4 regions of the Pseudomonas sp. TMB3-21 genome follow, and region 1 is predicted to be linked to each of the others. Evidence: predicted binding sites of a transcription regulator. Region 1 holds the regulator's gene; each other region holds the start of a gene.
The links. The regulator FliA, encoded in region 1, starts transcription of late flagellar genes. The targets are predictions, from matches to a motif close to CTAAAGTTTNNNNNNNNNNNGCCGNTAA.
Positions count from the first base shown of each region.

Region 2: a site for FliA is predicted at 1,992-2,019, ahead of flgM (flagellar biosynthesis anti-sigma factor FlgM). Genes of this name have one in related genera too.
Region 3: a site for FliA is predicted at 2,237-2,264, ahead of ACYZTS_RS05730 (methyl-accepting chemotaxis protein). Genes of this name have one in related genera too.
Region 4: a site for FliA is predicted at 2,293-2,320, ahead of motA (flagellar motor stator protein MotA). Genes of this name have one in related genera too.

Region 1 covers NZ_CM142718.1:5,512,797-5,517,006, reverse strand. The annotation lists gene flhF (flagellar biosynthesis protein FlhF) at 1-888, shown strand, start outside; gene fleN (flagellar synthesis regulator FleN) at 1,005-1,835, shown strand; gene fliA (RNA polymerase sigma factor FliA) at 1,832-2,572, shown strand; gene ACYZTS_RS25245 (chemotaxis response regulator CheY) at 2,739-3,110, shown strand; gene ACYZTS_RS25240 (protein phosphatase CheZ) at 3,133-3,921, shown strand; gene ACYZTS_RS25235 (chemotaxis protein CheA) at 3,968-4,210, shown strand, end outside.
Region 2 covers NZ_CM142718.1:113,414-117,623, reverse strand. The annotation lists gene ACYZTS_RS00730 (MFS transporter) at 1-190, shown strand, start outside; gene ACYZTS_RS00725 (flagellar brake protein) at 272-1,018, opposite strand; gene ACYZTS_RS00720 (flagella synthesis protein FlgN) at 1,111-1,578, opposite strand; gene flgM (flagellar biosynthesis anti-sigma factor FlgM) at 1,627-1,953, opposite strand; gene flgA (flagellar basal body P-ring formation chaperone FlgA) at 2,123-2,884, opposite strand; gene ACYZTS_RS00705 (chemotaxis protein CheV) at 2,968-3,900, shown strand; gene cheR (protein-glutamate O-methyltransferase CheR) at 3,947-4,210, shown strand, end outside.
Region 3 covers NZ_CM142718.1:1,232,829-1,237,038, forward strand. The annotation lists gene ACYZTS_RS05710 (twin-arginine translocase TatA/TatE family subunit) at 1-117, shown strand, start outside; gene tatB (Sec-independent protein translocase protein TatB) at 128-562, shown strand; gene tatC (twin-arginine translocase subunit TatC) at 559-1,353, shown strand; gene ACYZTS_RS05725 (16S rRNA (uracil(1498)-N(3))-methyltransferase) at 1,350-2,057, shown strand; gene ACYZTS_RS05730 (methyl-accepting chemotaxis protein) at 2,308-4,210, shown strand, end outside.
Region 4 covers NZ_CM142718.1:1,063,021-1,067,230, reverse strand. The annotation lists gene ACYZTS_RS05000 (rhodanese-like domain-containing protein) at 1-641, opposite strand, end outside; gene ACYZTS_RS04995 (HDOD domain-containing protein) at 684-2,222, opposite strand; gene motA (flagellar motor stator protein MotA) at 2,389-3,240, shown strand; gene motB (flagellar motor protein MotB) at 3,244-4,210, shown strand, end outside.

The sequences.
Region 1 (4,210 bases):
GAAGTACAACTTGGTTCGCTGGCCTGGAATCAGCTGCAGGGCAGCCGTCCGGCGCAGGCCAACCTCTGGCGTCGCTTGCAACGCATCGGCTTGTCCGGCCCGTTGTCGCGCGATCTGCTCGAGATGATTACCGGAATTGAAGAACCTCGTCAGGCCTGGCGCATGTTGCTGGCGCACCTGGCGCGAATGATCGCCACCCCGGACGTCGAGCCTCTGGAAGAGGGCGGTGTGATTGCCATGGTCGGCCCTGCCGGCATGGGCAAAACCACCACGCTGGCCAAACTCGCGGCCCGTTACGTGCTCAAGTACGGCGCGCAGAGCATCGCGCTGGTCAGCATGGACAGCTATCGCATTGGTGCCCAGGAACAGCTGAAGACGCTGGGTCGGATTCTCAATGTGTCGGTCACTCACGTTGATCCGGGCCAGTCGCTGGTGCAGGCGCTGGAGCCGTTGCTGCGCAAACGTGTAGTGCTGATCGATACCGCCGGCCTGCAGGCCAGCGATCCGGCACTGCGCATGCAACTCGAAAGCCTGGCCGGTCGTGGCATCAAATCAAAAAATTATCTGGTCCTGGCAACCACCAGCCAGAAACAGGTTCTAACCGCCGCTTATCACAGTTACAAGCGTTGCGGCCTGTCTGGCTGCATTCTGACTAAACTGGATGAGACGGCGAGCCTGGGCGAGGTGTTGAGCCTGGCCATCAGTCATGAATTGCCGGTGGCGTACCTGACCGACGGACCGCGGATTCCGGATGATTTGCATCTGCCGCGCCGTCATCAACTGGTCAGCCGCGCCGTCAGCGTGCAAATGCAGGAAGAACCCAGCGAAGAAGCCATGGCTGACATGTTCGCTGACCTCTACCACAGTCCGACCAAGCGGGTTGGCTGAGGTGATAATGAACAGTTTTCGTACCTACATCGATGGTCTGCCATGCATTGTTCCATTTGTGAACGCGCAGCCAGTAATGTGGCCTCCGTCTATGCAAGACAAGGTAAAGAAATAACATGGGCAGCATGCATCCCGTACAGGTGATCGCGGTGACCGGCGGCAAAGGTGGCGTCGGCAAGACTAACGTGTCAGTGAACTTGTCCCTGGCTCTAGCTGAGCTCGGCCGGCGCGTCATGCTGCTGGACGCCGATCTGGGGCTGGCGAACGTCGACGTTCTGTTGGGGCTGACACCCAAACGTACTCTGGCCGACGTGATCGAAGGCCGCTGTGAACTGCGCGACGTATTGTTGCAAGGGCCTGGCGGAATTCGCATCGTCCCTGCCGCGTCCGGCACCCAGAGCATGGTTCATCTGAGCCCGGCGCAACACGCCGGCCTGATCCAGGCGTTCAGCGATATCGGCGACAATCTCGATGTGCTGGTCATCGACACCGCTGCGGGTATTGGTGACTCGGTAGTCAGTTTTGTTCGCGCCGCGCAAGAAGTGTTGCTGGTGGTGTGCGACGAGCCGACCTCGATCACGGACGCCTACGCGCTGATCAAACTGCTGAACCGCGATTACGGCATGAACCGCTTCCGCGTCCTGGCCAACATGGCCCAGAGCCCGCAGGAAGGGCGCAACCTTTTCGCCAAGTTGACCAAAGTCACAGACCGCTTCCTCGACGTCGCTTTGCAGTACGTCGGTGCAGTGCCGTATGACGAAAGCGTGCGCAAGGCGGTGCAAAAACAGCGCGCCGTTTACGAAGCGTTCCCGCGTTCCAAATGCTCCCTGGCTTTCAAGGCGATCGCGCAAAAGGTCGATACCTGGCCGTTGCCTGCCAACCCTCGTGGGCATCTGGAGTTTTTCGTCGAGCGCCTCGTGCAACAGACCGCAGGACCCGTGCTATGACAGCTACCGGTTACAACGTTTACAAGAAGTCGGCACCTGACGCGCAGTACGAGTTGATCGAGCGTTACGCGCCACTGGTCAAGCGCATTGCCTATCACTTGCTGGCGCGTCTGCCAGCCAGTGTCCAGGTAGAAGATCTGATTCAGGCCGGGATGATCGGCCTGCTCGAAGTGTCGACCAAATACGACGCCAGCAAAGGCGCAAGTTTTGAAACGTACGCGGGCATTCGAATCCGCGGCGCGATGCTCGATGAAGTGCGCAAGGGCGACTGGGCACCTCGCTCGGTCCACCGCAATACGCGCATGGTCAGCGACGCAATTCGCTCGATTGAAGCTAAAACCGGTCGTGACGCTAAAGATCACGAAGTTGCGGCCGAACTCCAATTGAGTCTCGACGATTACTACGGGATTTTGAACGACACCCTGGGTAGCCGTTTATTCAGTTTCGACGACCTGTTGCAGGACGGCGAACACGAAGGGTTGCACGAGGACGGCGCGAGTGCACACATGGAGCCGTCACGCGACCTGGAAGATGAACGCTTCCAGGCGGCGCTGGCGGATGCCATTGCCAACTTGCCGGAGCGTGAGCGGCTGGTGTTGGCGCTGTACTACGACGAAGAGCTGAATCTCAAGGAAATCGGCGAAGTCCTGGGGGTCAGTGAATCCCGGGTCAGCCAGTTACACAGCCAGTGCGCGGCCCGTTTGCGGGGGCGTTTGGGGGAGTGGCGAGCGCGCTGAAGGCAGTGTGGGGACACTGCGAACGTGGCTGGTGTGGTGTTTAACCGCGCCGGTCGCGATCTGCTGTGCTCCAGACAGTCATCGAGTGTTTGCCGGATTGATTGAAGTGGCGCGCCCAGGTGCTGGGCGCGTTTAAGACTGCTTGGAGGTCGAATTGGACAAGAACATGAAAATCCTCATCGTTGATGACTTCTCAACGATGCGGCGGATCATAAAAAACCTGTTGCGTGACCTTGGGTTCACCAACACGGTCGAGGCTGACGATGGCACCACCGCCATTCCGGTTCTCAACAGCGGCAGCATCGACTTTCTGGTAACAGACTGGAACATGCCTGGCATGACCGGTATCGACCTGCTGCGCCACGTGCGCGCCGATGAAAAGCTCAAGCACCTGCCGGTGCTGATGGTGACCGCTGAAGCCAAGCGCGAGCAGATCATCGAAGCGGCCCAGGCCGGTGTTAACGGCTATGTGGTCAAGCCCTTCACGGCCCAGGCGTTGAAAGACAAGATCGAGAAGATTTTCGAACGCATTGGCTGAGAGACGGCGCCACGGGGGAGCTATGGACAACAACGAATCTTCACAGGGTAATTTTGAATCGACCCTGAAAAAACACGCGGTCGAGCTGGTCGAAAGCCTTGAAAAAGGCAGGTTCGGCGACGCGGTGCAATTGATCCATGAGCTCAATCAGACCCGTGACCGCGGCCTGTATCAGGAAGTGGGCAAACTCACACGCGAGCTGCACAGCGCGATCGTCAATTTCCAGATTGACCCGCACATGCCGCAAGCCGAGGAAGTGTCCCAGATAACAGACGCCACCGAGCGTCTGGGTTATGTGGTCAAGCTGACCGAGGCCGCCGCCAACCGCACCATGGACCTGGTTGAAAACGCCACGCCACTGGTCAACGGCCTGAGCGAAGAAGCGCAGGCGCTGAGCGCGGATTGGGGACGGTTCATGCGTCGAGAGGTCGGGGCTGAAGAGTTCCGCGAACTGGCCCGGCGAGTCGACGGTTTCCTGACACGCAGCAGCGCTGACAATCGCGTGGTAGCGAGCAACCTCAACGACATCCTGCTTGCTCAGGATTATCAGGACCTCACCGGCCAAGTGATCAAGCGTGTGACCCAGCTGGTCACCGAAGTTGAAAGCAATTTGCTCAAGCTCGTGCTCATGGCCAGTCAGGTGGACCGCTTCGCGGGCATCGAACATGACCGTGATGCGATGCTTCAAGAAAAAGATCCGCAAAAACATCTCTCTCAGGGTGAAGGTCCGCAGATTCATGCCGATAAAAGAGAAGACGTTGTGTCCGGTCAGGACGATGTGGACGATTTGCTATCCAGCCTAGGGTTTTAGAATTTTAGGTTTTTTAGGTTTTTAGACCTGTAGGAGCACCCCCTTAATGAGCTTCGGCGCCGATGAAGAGATCCTTCAGGATTTCCTGGTTGAGGCCGGCGAGATTCTAGAGCAGCTGTCCGAACAGTTGGTCGAGCTGGAAAGCCGACCGGATGATGCGGATCTGCTCAATGCAATTTTTCGCGGTTTTCACACTGTAAAAGGAGGCGCCGGCTTCCTCCAGCTCAATGAGCTGGTGGAGTGCTGTCACATCGCCGAGAACGTCTTCGACATCCTGCGCAAGGGTGAG
Region 2 (4,210 bases), 290 kb from region 1:
GTCGAGTTCGCCGCTGGTGGCCTGCCTCGACCCGCGGGTTGATGAGCAAGTGGTGCACGAGCAGATGCATAACCCTGTTGAGCCGGAACCAGAGCCGGAGCCAGAGCCGGAACCTGCGCCCGAGACAGAAACGCCGCCGGAAGACCCGGACGCGGGGCGCGAGCAGAGTTTTACCGAGGCCAGGCCTTAACCTGCTGGCGTGATAAAAGCGAAGGCATAAAAAAACGGGCAGTCACCGCAAGGGACTGCCCGTTTTTGATGGAGCTGCGTATCAGAAGTCGTCTTTGTCGAAGCGTCGTGCTTCACGCTGCAACTGGTAGACGAAACGCTCGACTTGACGCTGCACCAGGCCGCTCATGTTATGAAAACGGATGCCGGCGAAGGTGGTGGAGATTTTTTCTTCAAAGTGCAGATAACGCAACTCGACCGGAGCACTCATCTTGCCAAACGGCAGGTCAACGGCGAAGCGGTCGTAAACCTGACCAAGCTGCAAACTGCTGGTGATGTCACCCTCGAAACGCAACTTGCAACCGGTAGCCGAGATGTCGAGCAGCTTGCCGCTGATGGGTTTCTTCAGCTTCTCGCCGTCCAGATCGACGCTCACCAATTGCGCGAGTTTCAACGCTGCGCGAAACGCATTGCGACGTTGGTGGTAAACCACCTCGTCAGGCAAAGGCCCGCGGTAGCAGCGACTGTCGCCCGATTCATCGAGGCTCAAGGGGCCGTTGCTGTCCCAGGCGATGCGCACACCGTCGTGAAAACCTTCGACCTTGAACGGTTCGCCGGCCAGCAAAAAGCGTTCGCCATCACGCGGGATCATTTCATCGAAAGCGATGGTGCCACTGTCCCGGTCAACATCAACCAGATAGCTCTGGAAGCGATGGGTACGCTCCAGAAAGGTGATGATCAACGGGTCATGACTGTCTTGCAGCTGGCGCAGGTTGCCGGAGATTTCCAACGGTGTGCTAAGCACCTTGGGTGGCTGCGGCGCATCTTCCGCGTTGAGGGCATTGGACACGGTTCATCAATCTCCAGACAGAATAAGACTACGGCTGGCCAGTATATTGCCAGCAAGTGTCGCGTCTTGATAGGGCGAGGGCAATAGCAGCTTCAAGCCTGGCTGAGCGGCCGAGGCTTCGACAGCTTGGCGGTAGATCCACGGGCATCATAAAGTGCTGGCGGTTCACCGCCGGTGAGGATTTTCAGCTGATTGGCGGTCGCCGCCTGCTGGACCAGAATCGATTGGCCGTTGTTGCCGTTTGCGGCCTGGCATTGAGCCAGAAGATCCGTCAACACGTCACTCTGCGCCAATAACTGATCGCCGATGCTCGACTGGCTGGCGAGTTGCTCCAGACCACTGCGATCGGTCGGCAGGTTGAGACTGGCGAGGAGTTCACTGCGCTTGCGGCCATGCTGTTCAAGCAGAATGATCATTGCCTGCTTCTGCGCCAGAATTTCTTCGAGCAAAGGCATGTCGCGACCGTGCAAGGCGATGGATTCGGTTTGCAATAACTCCAGCAAATGTTGCGCTGGAGCAAAGTCGTCGGTGATCAGTTGCAGTAGATTAGTGTCGTGCATGGCTGGCCTTGGGGTTTAAGCGTCCAAAAGCCTGGCGCAGGCGGTGGCCTAGCGCTGGGCTTCGAAGTTGAGCAGTTTGCTGGCTACACGGTTGCTGTCGACTTTATAGCTGCCATCGGCAATCGCGGCTTTCAACTCGGCCACACGGGCTTTGTCTACGGCGGGCTGATCGCGCAGCTTGTCAGTGACCTTCTGCAACTGTTGAGCCTCATTGCTGAGGTGTACCGATTCCCCGCTCTTGGTGGCATTGGCCTGTTCGGCCGGGGTAGTCAGCGGCGCGGATTTGCCTGCTTCGGCAACGTCCTTGGTGGCGCTGGTACGTGTAGTGCCCGTTAGTGGCGAGGAGCTGTTTAAACGGCTGAAATCAATGACCATGATCGTAAAAACCTCTAGGTATTTGGACGCTTGCCATGTTTTCGGCTCTCCCTTGGAAAACTTTAGGCCCATTTTTCAAGAAATGAGCCCGCACGCGCCAGCAATTCTCTGCATAGGCACAGTTTAGGGAACAGCCTCGGGCAACGCCACTTTTCACCGGCAGAGAATCCTACATGGACACTTCCACTTGGCCAGGCGCGGTGACCTGCGCCTTGATGACTCGCTTGGAGTTGAGGTTTTTTACGCGAATCTGCTCGCTCATGCCACCGTTGGCCATGGCCTCGCCGGGCATGCGCACGCTGAGCGTGCCGCTGCGGGCGGTGATCACTACCTGATCGCCTTTGCGAATGACTTCGGCCTGCTCCAGGTGGACCAGCGTAATGACCTGATCGGCGACCATTGGTCGGGTCAATCGTTGCCCGATCGCCTGGTCCAGCGTGGTCAGGTAGCCCTGACTGATCAGGCTGATGTCGCGTTCACGCATCCCGACATCTTCGGGCTGAACAATATCGGCACGTCTTAACGGACGAGTGGTCGTCACAATCTCTCGAAACAGGCGGACTTGAGCGGGTACGAACACCGTCCAGGGCGAGGCACCCTCGCAGCGAACCTTGACCGTTACCCGTCCCAGTGGCTTCGCCGGACTCTCCAGAGACGCTGTCAATTCCTTGTCGCACATGGGCATGCGCAACCTTGGATCAAGCTGGTTGACCTGTATCTCGTAGCGGCCTTCCGTTTGACTGGTTGCCAGATAGTCCTCTACGGTGAATTCAAGAAAGCCCTGGGTCACGCCGATAAGCATATCAGGCAAGGTAACCGCGTCAGCATGGGCAGGGCTGCCAGCGTTGAACAGGCAGACGGCCGACATCGCACAGAGCAATCTGCGCAAGGTTGATGTCAGGCGTCGGAAAAATGTCGGTTCTGAGTTCATACGGGTTAAAAAGCAAGCGCCGTGCCGTTTAGTGATGAATGTGCGTCGCAACACACTTAGAGCGTTGATGTAGGAGTCTGGGCATGGCTGGGGTAATGGATTCAGTAAACCAGCGCACGCAACTGGTGGGGCAGAATCGCCTTGAGCTGTTGTTGTTCCGTCTGGACGGGCAGCAGCTGTACGGGATCAACGTGTTCAAGGTTCGCGAGGTGCTGCAATGCCCCAAGCTGACCCTGATGCCCAAGTCCAGTCCCGTCGTGTGCGGTGTGGCCAGTATCCGGGGGGCGACCATTCCGATCCTCGATCTGGCGATGGCGACCGGTTCGGGTGCACTGAAAGATCAAAGCAATCCGTTCGTGATCATCACGGAATACAACACCAAGACGCAGGGTTTCCTGGTGCGCTCGGTGGAACGTATCGTCAACATGAACTGGGAAGAGATCCATCCGCCGCCCAAGGGCACCGGGCGCGATCACTACCTGACGGCGGTGACTCGGGTCGACAATCAGTTGGTCGAAATCATCGACGTCGAAAAGGTGCTGGCCGAAGTAGCGCCAACGCCGGAAGCGATTTCGGTGGGTGTGGTCGATGTCGAAACCCAGCACAAGGCGTTGTCGTTGCGGGTATTGACGGTCGATGACTCTTCAGTGGCACGAAAGCAGGTCACGCGTTGTCTGCAGACAGTCGGTGTCGAAGTGGTGGCGCTGAACGACGGTCGGCAAGCGCTGGATTACCTGCGCAAGCTGGTTGACGAGGGCAAGAAGCCGGAAGAAGAGTTCCTGATGATGATTTCCGACATCGAGATGCCGGAAATGGACGGGTACACACTCACGGCTGAAATCCGCAGCGACCCACGCATGCAAAAATTGCACATCATCCTGCACACTTCGTTGTCGGGCGTGTTCAATCAGGCGATGGTCAAGAAAGTCGGAGCCGATGACTTTCTCGCCAAGTTCCGTCCTGATGACCTGGCATCCCGGGTAGTCAACCGGATCAAAGCAGCAGATAACAGCTAGGGACCTTCTGTCCCTGGCGGTCAACACGATTTAAGAGGCGGCATCTTTGTCTACGGGTAATTTGGATTTCGAACAGTTCCGGGTCTTCCTGGAAAAAGCCTGTGGCATTCTGCTCGGTGAAAACAAGCAGTATCTGGTCTCGAGCCGTCTCAACAAACTGATGGAGCAGCAAGGCATCAAGTCGTTGGGTGAGTTGGTTCAACGCATCCAGACCCAGCCGCGCAGCGGTTTGCGCGAGATGGTGGTGGACGCCATGACGACCAACGAAACCCTGTGGTTTCGTGACACCTATCCGTTTGAAGTGTTGAAG
Region 3 (4,210 bases), 1.4 Mb from region 1:
CAACCGGTGCCGCCTGCTCAGCCTGTTCATCCACAGGCCGCCCAGCCGGTGAACCCGCCGCACACCATCGACGTGCAGGCGCAGAAAGTCGAAGAGCCAACCCGCAAAGACGTGTGAGCACTGACTAATGTTTGGTATCAGCTTCTCTGAACTGCTGCTCGTCGGCCTCATCGCCCTGCTGGTGCTGGGCCCTGAGCGTCTGCCGGGTGCTGCGCGCACAGCCGGCCTGTGGGTCGGCCGTCTGAAGCGCAGCTTCAACGCGATCAAACAGGAAGTTGAGCGTGAAATCGGTGCTGACGAGATCCGTCGGCAACTGCACAACGAACACATTCTGTCGCTGGAGCAGGAGGCGCGGAAGATTTTCACGCCGACTCAGCAGGAGCCCACGCCGGTGCCACCGGTCGAGCCCGTGGCCCCGCAGACCATTCACGCGCCGAAACCTGACGCTGCGCCTGTCACGGCGCCGGTGGTGACCGCTGTTGAACCCGCGCCCTCAGCGCCCTCCACCGCGCCCGTCACCCCGGCGCCTCACGATACCCCTTTGCCGCCGCGAGCCCCATGAGCGACCTTCCTGAAAACGACCAGCACATGCCGCTGGTGTCGCACCTCACCGAACTGCGTACTCGACTGCTGCGCTGCGTAGCGGCGATCTTCATCATTTTCGCCGGGCTGTTCGCCTTCACCCAGCAGATTTACACCTTTGTCTCCACGCCGTTGCGCCAGTATTTGCCCACCGGCGCGACGATGATTGCTACCGATGTGTCGTCACCGTTCCTCACGCCGTTGAAGCTGACCATGATGGTCTCGCTGTTCCTGGCGATTCCGGTGATCCTGCATCAGATCTGGGGCTTCATCGCGCCAGGCCTGTACAAGCATGAAAAGCGCATTGCGGTGCCGCTGCTGATGTCGAGCATTCTGCTGTTCTACACCGGCATGGCGTTCGCCTATTACCTGGTTTTCCCGTTGATCTTCCAGTTCTTCGCCGCCGCCACCCCGGCCGGCGTGGAAATGATGACTGACATCGCCAGCTACCTCGATTTCGTCATGACGCTGTTCTTCGCCTTCGGCGTCGCCTTTGAGATTCCGGTGGCCGTGGTCTTGCTGGTATGGATCGGCGTGGTCAATGTCGCCTACTTGAAGAAGATTCGCCCCTACGTGATCATCGGTTGCTTCGTGGTGGGCATGATCCTGACCCCGCCGGACATTTTTTCGCAGACGCTGCTGGCGGTGCCGATGTGGATGCTGTTCGAGATCGGCATCCTGTTTAGCAGTCTGATCAGCAAACGCGGTGATCATCCTGACGATCAGCCGGTCGACGACCCCAACGATCAGCCTCCTGCGACTCAAGCGTGAACCTGCTGCTGCTCGAAGAGGCCGATTTCATTGCGGCTGACCGGGTGATCCTGCGGGATCGACGGTTGACGCACATGCAGGAAGTCCATCGCTGCGAAGTCGGGGACAGCATGCGCGTCGGGCGCATCGGCGGCCTGATGGGCTCGGCTGAAGTGCTACACCTGGCCGCCGATGAAGCCGAACTGCGCGTCACGCTTGATCAGTCACCACCCGCCAAGCTGCCACTGACGCTGATCCTGGCCCTGCCACGCCCGAAAATGCTGCGCAGGGTGTTTCAGACGGTCGCGGCCATGGGTGTGCCGCGCATCGTGCTGGTGAACAGCTATCGCGTCGAGAAGAGCTTCTGGCAGACGCCGTTCCTTGAGCCCGAGGCAATTCGCGAGCAGTTGATACTGGGCCTCGAACAGGCGCGAGACAGCGTGCTGCCGGAAATCGTCATCGAGAAGCGCTTCAAACCGTTCGTTGAGGATCGCTTGCCGGCGATGGCGGAAGGCACGCTCGGTTTGGTCGGCCACCCTGGCAAGTACCCGCCCTGCCCGCGCGGGCTGGACGAACCTGTGACCCTCGCCATCGGTCCGGAAGGCGGCTGGATTCCTTACGAAATCGACCTGCTGGGCAAATCCGGCCTTCAGCCGGTGCAACTGGGCGAACGCATCCTGCGCGTCGAAACCGCCGTCACCGCGTTGCTCGCTCGCCTGTTCTGACTATCTCAATACCTTTAGCAACTGGCGCAGCCTGCGTCCGGCCGCGCAGCAGTCTTTTGTCCACCTCTGTAGTGGTTCAGGGAAATTGTGCAATCAGGGTTAGACGGCTGCTGCGCAGCCGAACGCAGGCTGCGCCAGCTGCTACAAGGATGACGTCCGTCGTGAAGTCCGGGGACTTTCTACAGAATCCCACCCATGGGCCGATACAGCTTCCATAAAAACCAATTTGTGGTCTGTGGGAGTTGCAGCAATGTACGGATGGCTAGCCGAGAAACTGGGAAACGTCAGCGTTAATCGCAAACTGGGGATCGGCTTCGGTCTGGTGCTGCTGTTGACGTTATTGATCACCTTCACCGGCTGGACCGGTTTAGGCGAGGTGATGAGCCGCGGTGACAAGCTGGGCTTTATCTCCAGCCTCAACGACCTCAGCAAAGAGCTGCGCATCGCCCGCCAGGCTTACGAAATGCGCCGTGGCGAACAGGGCCCTGAGGAGGTCAATCAGCTACTGGGTAAACTCGACAGCGGACTGAATACCGCACGCACGCTGATCGAACAACCGTCAGACATCGCTTTGATTGACCAGCAACTGGCCGCCGTAAGCGAATACAAGCGTGCGTTCGGCGCGATGACACAGGCCAGCGCACAGCGTGAAGACGCCCGCAGCAAGCTCGGCGCTGCTGCCGATAATGCCGTGGCGAAGATCGCGGAGATCGAGAAATCCATGCTGCAAGGCGACAACATTGCGCAGTTCAACAGCGTGGTCGACCTGAGCAAACAACTGCAGCAAGCGCGCTACCAGGTCCGTGGCTACACCTATAGCGGCCGGGCCGACGCTGAACAACCGGCCCTCGACGCTATCGACGCTGCGCTGAAAACCCTCAGCAGCCTGACGACCAGTCTTCCGGAGGAATTCGCCGCCAACCTGCAACAGTCCGGCGAATCGTTGAAGACTTATCGCGCCGCCGTCAGCCAGTTCCGCGACTCCCAAACCGCCAATGCCGCCGCCCTCAAAAGTATGAGCGCGCAAGGCGATGTCCTGATTGATGCCAGCACGAAACTCACGGTTTCACAGACCGTCGTGCGTGATACCGACGCGGCCCATGCCAAGAACATGCTGATGTGGGCCACCGGCCTGGCGCTGGTTATCAGCCTTTTCGCGGCATGGTTCATCACTCGCCAGATCGTCACGCCACTGAACGAAACGCTTAAGGTGGCCGAGCGCATCGCGGCCGGCGATTTGACGCACAACCTGGCGTCGCAACGCCGTGACGAACTCGGCCAGTTGCAACGCGCGATCCAGAGCATGACGGAAGGCCTGCGCGTACTGATCAGCGGGATCGGCGAGGGTGTCACCCAGATCGCCAGCGCGGCCGAAGAGTTGTCCGCCGTGACCGAGCAGACCAGCGCCGGGGTCAATAGCCAGAAGATCGAGACCGATCAGGTCGCGACTGCCATGAACGAAATGACCGCCACCGTGCAGGAAGTCGCGCGCAACGCCGAAGAAGCGTCCGAAGCGGCTGCCGCTGCAGATCAGCAAGCCCGCGAGGGTGACAAAGTGGTGGGTGAAGCCATCGCACAAATCGAGCGTCTGGCGCTCGAAGTCGGCAACTCCACCGAAGCCATGGGGCATCTCAAGCGCGAGAGCGACAAGATTGGCAGCGTCCTCGACGTGATCAAATCCGTGGCCCAGCAGACTAACCTGCTGGCGCTCAACGCGGCGATTGAAGCAGCGCGCGCCGGTGAGGCTGGACGCGGTTTTGCGGTGGTCGCCGACGAAGTCCGCAGCCTCGCCCAGCGCACACAGAAATCCACGGAGGAAATCGAAGAACTCATCATCGGCCTGCAAACCGGCACCCAGCAAGTGGCGACCATCATGGACAACAGCCGTACCCTGACCGACAGCAGCGTCGAGCTGACCCGTCGGGCCGGCGGCTCACTGGAAAACATCACGCGCACGGTATCGGCGATTCAGTCGATGAACCAGCAGATTGCCGCCGCTGCTGAACAGCAGACCGCAGTAGCTGAGGAGATAAACCGTAGCGTGCTGAATGTCCGTGATGTGTCCGAGCAGACCTCGGCCGCCAGCGAAGAGACGGCGGCTTCCAGCATTGAGTTGGCGCGGTTGGGTACGCATTTGCAGACGCTGGTGGGCA
Region 4 (4,210 bases), 1.2 Mb from region 1:
ATCTGCGGCATGTCGGTGCGAATGCGCAGTTGGCGCGCCTGATCCATGCCGGCGGTCCACTCGAAATTGACCGCGCCGGGAATGTGCCCTGCCTTGGCGGCGAGGACTTTTTCACCGGAATATTCCAGCGGCCCGCGAGCATCCCACACGGCCAGGTCGGCAGCGCCAAGACGGCTTTGCAGGTATTCGCGAGTGGCGGTGGGTTCGTCGTGCAGGGTCAGGCTCACTGGGCCACCGGCCGGGGCAGGCACTTCGGTCGACAGTGGCAAGCCTTCCGCCAGCCACGAGAGCAGGCCGCCATCCACATAATGGTAATTTTTGTGGCCGATGACATCCAGCAGCCAGATGAACCGGCCCGCCCAACCGCCGCCTTCGTCGTCATAGACCACGTAGACCGCGTCCTTATGGTGGCCCAGTTCACCGAACAGCGCTTCGAGAGCGGCCGGCGGAGGCATCAGGCCGGGCGCCGGCAACTGGCCGAGCTGCGTGCGTTTGGGATCAACAAAACGCGCGCCGGGAATATGTCCTTCGGCATAGCGGGCGCTGCTGGTCAGGTCGACCAGAATCAGCTCGCGGGCGTCGAGGCGGGCGAGCAGGTCGCTCGGCTCGATCACCAGGGCCAAGCCAGAGAAGTCAGACATGTGAGGTCTCCAGAGCACAAAAGTGGGGATTGTAACGCAGGGTCATTGGCCCCGGTGGCTAAAGCTGTGCAAGGCCTTCTCGATGCACTGCGCGGTTTTGCCGAAGGCCTGCACGGTAATCTCGCAGAACGGCCCGCCGCCCTGATCAGCCACCACGATCATGATCACGCGGCCATTGTTGACCAGTGAGCGCATCAGCAAGTGTTCGCCGGCAAACGCCGAGCGCAGGCCGGCGGGCATCAGCGCGGAAAATTGCGCGGTGTTGTCCGGGGTCAGACGTACCTGCGCCTGTTGCGAAAGCAGACGTTGCAACACCTTGCTCTGGCTCACTACAAAATTCAGGTTAGCGGCGTCTTTTGGCAAACCGGCGATCTGGTGCACACGCAAATTGGCGTGCGTGCGGTCGGCCATCAAAATCATCACTCGACGCATGCCGCAGGCCACCAAGGCATCGCGGGCTGAGGAGGTCAGGTGCATGGCGTTGGTGAAACGACTCGGCTCGACCAACAGCTCGGCACATTGTTTGCGCCACTGCGCCAGGTCGACAGAGCTCGGCGCCGCAGCGGGCCGCATGCCGGGATGGACGCGATGGGTGCCTGTCGGCCAGAGCAGGGCAACGGCCGGGTGCCAGAGATCAGCCATCGCATGTTGACGCGCGCTGTTGGCGGCTTGTTGATGCAACTGCTGAAGAACATCGTCCATCGGCACTTGCAGGTAGAGACTGGTCAGGTATTGCCAGCGCTCACTGTGGGGGCTGTCCCATGCCTGTTGCGCCGACAGGGCCAGGCCATTGGCCAGCAATACGGTATTGGCCGGTTGATTGAGCCAGCGCCGCAGGGTCGGGTCGTCGTCGAGGCGGTTCTGCTGGCGCAGCGGATGGTCGCTGTCACGCGCAATGCGCAGCACTTTGACCAATTCACGCTGCTCGCTGAGCAACAGCCGATAACCCTGCTGCACCCAGATCGGCAAGTGCCAGGCGTCCACCAGTGCCTGACAAATCGCCAGCAGACGCACGCCGAACAACTGTTGCTCGACCTTGCGCGCCGATTCACCTTTATGAATGACCCGCAGTTCCCATTCTTCAAGCAGCTTGGGGTGAGTCAGCGCCATCGGCCACAACGGCGAAAGAAACAGCAGGCTGCCCCAGTGAATGTCCTGCCACAACCGCGCCAGGCGGGCGGCAAAAAAACCATTGGCTTGCTGAGTCGCGTGCTGGCTGATCAATTGCAGTTGGCGAAGGGCGATCGGGATTTCTGATTGAGGCTGGGCCGGCAGGCGTGCGAGCAGTTCTTCAGTGCGCTTGAGGCCGAGCCTATTGATCGCCACTTCAAGATTTTCCGCCGGTTCGGTCATGCTGCCATGCGTGTGCCGATTGGCTTCACGAATCACGCTCAACGCAAGGGCAGGGCTCTCCTGCATCAGGTCGGCGATATCGCGCAGCGAACTGCGATGGTCGCCAATGGCCTTGCAAACACGGTCGTGGCTGGCTTGCGGAACCGGCAGGCGGACGCCGTCGAGCAGCTTGATCCAGCCTTCGAGTGTGCTCGGTTTCGGCGTTGTAACGTTCGTTTCATTAGCCATGGTTGGACGCAATCTTCGTCTGCTTTACCGATACCCGGAGTGGGCCAAATTGGCTTTTCGCCTGAACGGGCTATAGTCTGGCGCAGTTTTGCCGATAAGGAGAAGAAGAGATTTTTCAGCTTCCGAATATGACCTTGAACCCGACTCAGTAAGTGCTCCCCTACCTATGGCTAAAATAATCGGCATCATCGTCGTATTCGCGAGTGTGCTTGGCGGATACGTGCTCTCCCACGGCAAGATTGCCGCCCTGGTCCAGCCCTTCGAAGTGCTGATCATCGGTGGTGCGGCCCTTGGTGCATTCCTGCAGGCCAACCCCAGCTACATGACCATGCACGTGCTCAAGAAATCCTTGAGCATGTTCGGCTCGCGATTCAACCACGCCTTTTACCTGGAAGTGTTGGGACTGGTTTACGAGATCCTCAACAAAAGCCGCCGCGAAGGCATGATGGCGATCGAAGGAGACATTGAAGATGCCTCGGCTAGCCCGATTTTCGCCAAGTACCCGTCAGTGCTCAAAGATGAGCGCATGACCTCTTTCGTTTGCGATTACCTGCGCATCATGTCATCCGGCAACATGGCCCCGCATGAGCTGGAAGGCCTGTTCGACATGGAGCTCTACAGCCTCAAGGAAGACCTCGAACATCCGTCTCATGCGGTCAACGGTATTGCCGATGCCCTGCCGGGGTTCGGTATCGTTGCGGCGGTATTGGGCATCGTGGTCACCATGGCCTCCTTGGGCGAAGGCGACCAGGCCGCCATCGGCATGCACGTGGGTGCAGCGCTGGTGGGCACCTTCTTCGGTATCCTCGCGGCGTACGGCTTTTTCGGTCCGCTGGCCACTTCCCTGGCGCACGATGCCAAGGAAGAGTTGAACATCTACGAAGCCATCAAGGCCTCGCTGGTCGCGTCGGCCTCCGGCATGCCGCCGTCATTGGCGGTGGAATTCGGTCGCAAGGTTCTTTACCCGGCACACCGTCCTAGCTTCGCCGAGCTGGAACAAGCGGTGCGCGGACGTTAAGTAATGGAAAATAACCAGCCGATAATCATCAAGCGCATCAAGCGCATCGCCGGTGGGCATCACGGGGGGGCCTGGAAAATCGCCTTCGCGGACTTTGCGACGGCGATGATGGCGTTCTTCCTGGTGCTGTGGCTGCTGTCTACCGCGACGCCGGAACAGAAGATAGCCATCGCCGGTTACTTCAAAGACCCTGTCGGCTTTTCCGAAAGCGGCACGCCGTACATCATCGACCTGGGTGGCTCGCCGACGCTGGCACCCGAGAACACGCTCAATCCTGAAGTGCAATCGCAGCCTCAGCCGGACAAGGTTACCGTCGACACCGAGCAGGTCGAGGGGATGGCCGAAATGGTCGAGAAGGAACGTCTCGAGTTGCTGCTGCAAGAGTTGCAGAACAAGGTTGACGAGAATCCTCAGCTGCAGAAATTCAAGGATCAGATCCTATTCGAGATCACGCCGAACGGTTTGCGCATTCAGATCATGGACGCGGAGAACCGGCCGATGTTCGACTCGGGCAGTGCGCGTTTGAAACCTTATTTTGAAGACATCCTGCTGGCCATGGCCGACACCATCAAAGCGGTGCCGAACAAGATCAGTATCAGCGGCCACACCGATGCCAAACCGTACACCGGTACCGGTGATTTCGGTAACTGGGAACTGTCGGCCAACCGTGCCAACGCTGCTCGCCGCGCATTGCTGGCCGGCAGTTATCCGGAGTCGCAAGTGGCGCGCGTGGTGGGTTATGCGTCGTCGGCGCTGTTTGATCGGGAAAGCCCGTTCAATCCGGTCAATCGTCGTATCGACATCGTTGTGCTGACCAGAAAAGCACAGGCCGCCATCGAAGGTGCGCAAGGTGCCGACCCAACGCCGATTCCGGGGGAGGGCGCGCCTGGTGAGGAGCCGGGTACGCCAGCTACATCGGCGCCACCGGTTGACCCGAATGCCTTGCCCGAAGATCAGCAACCGGTGCCGG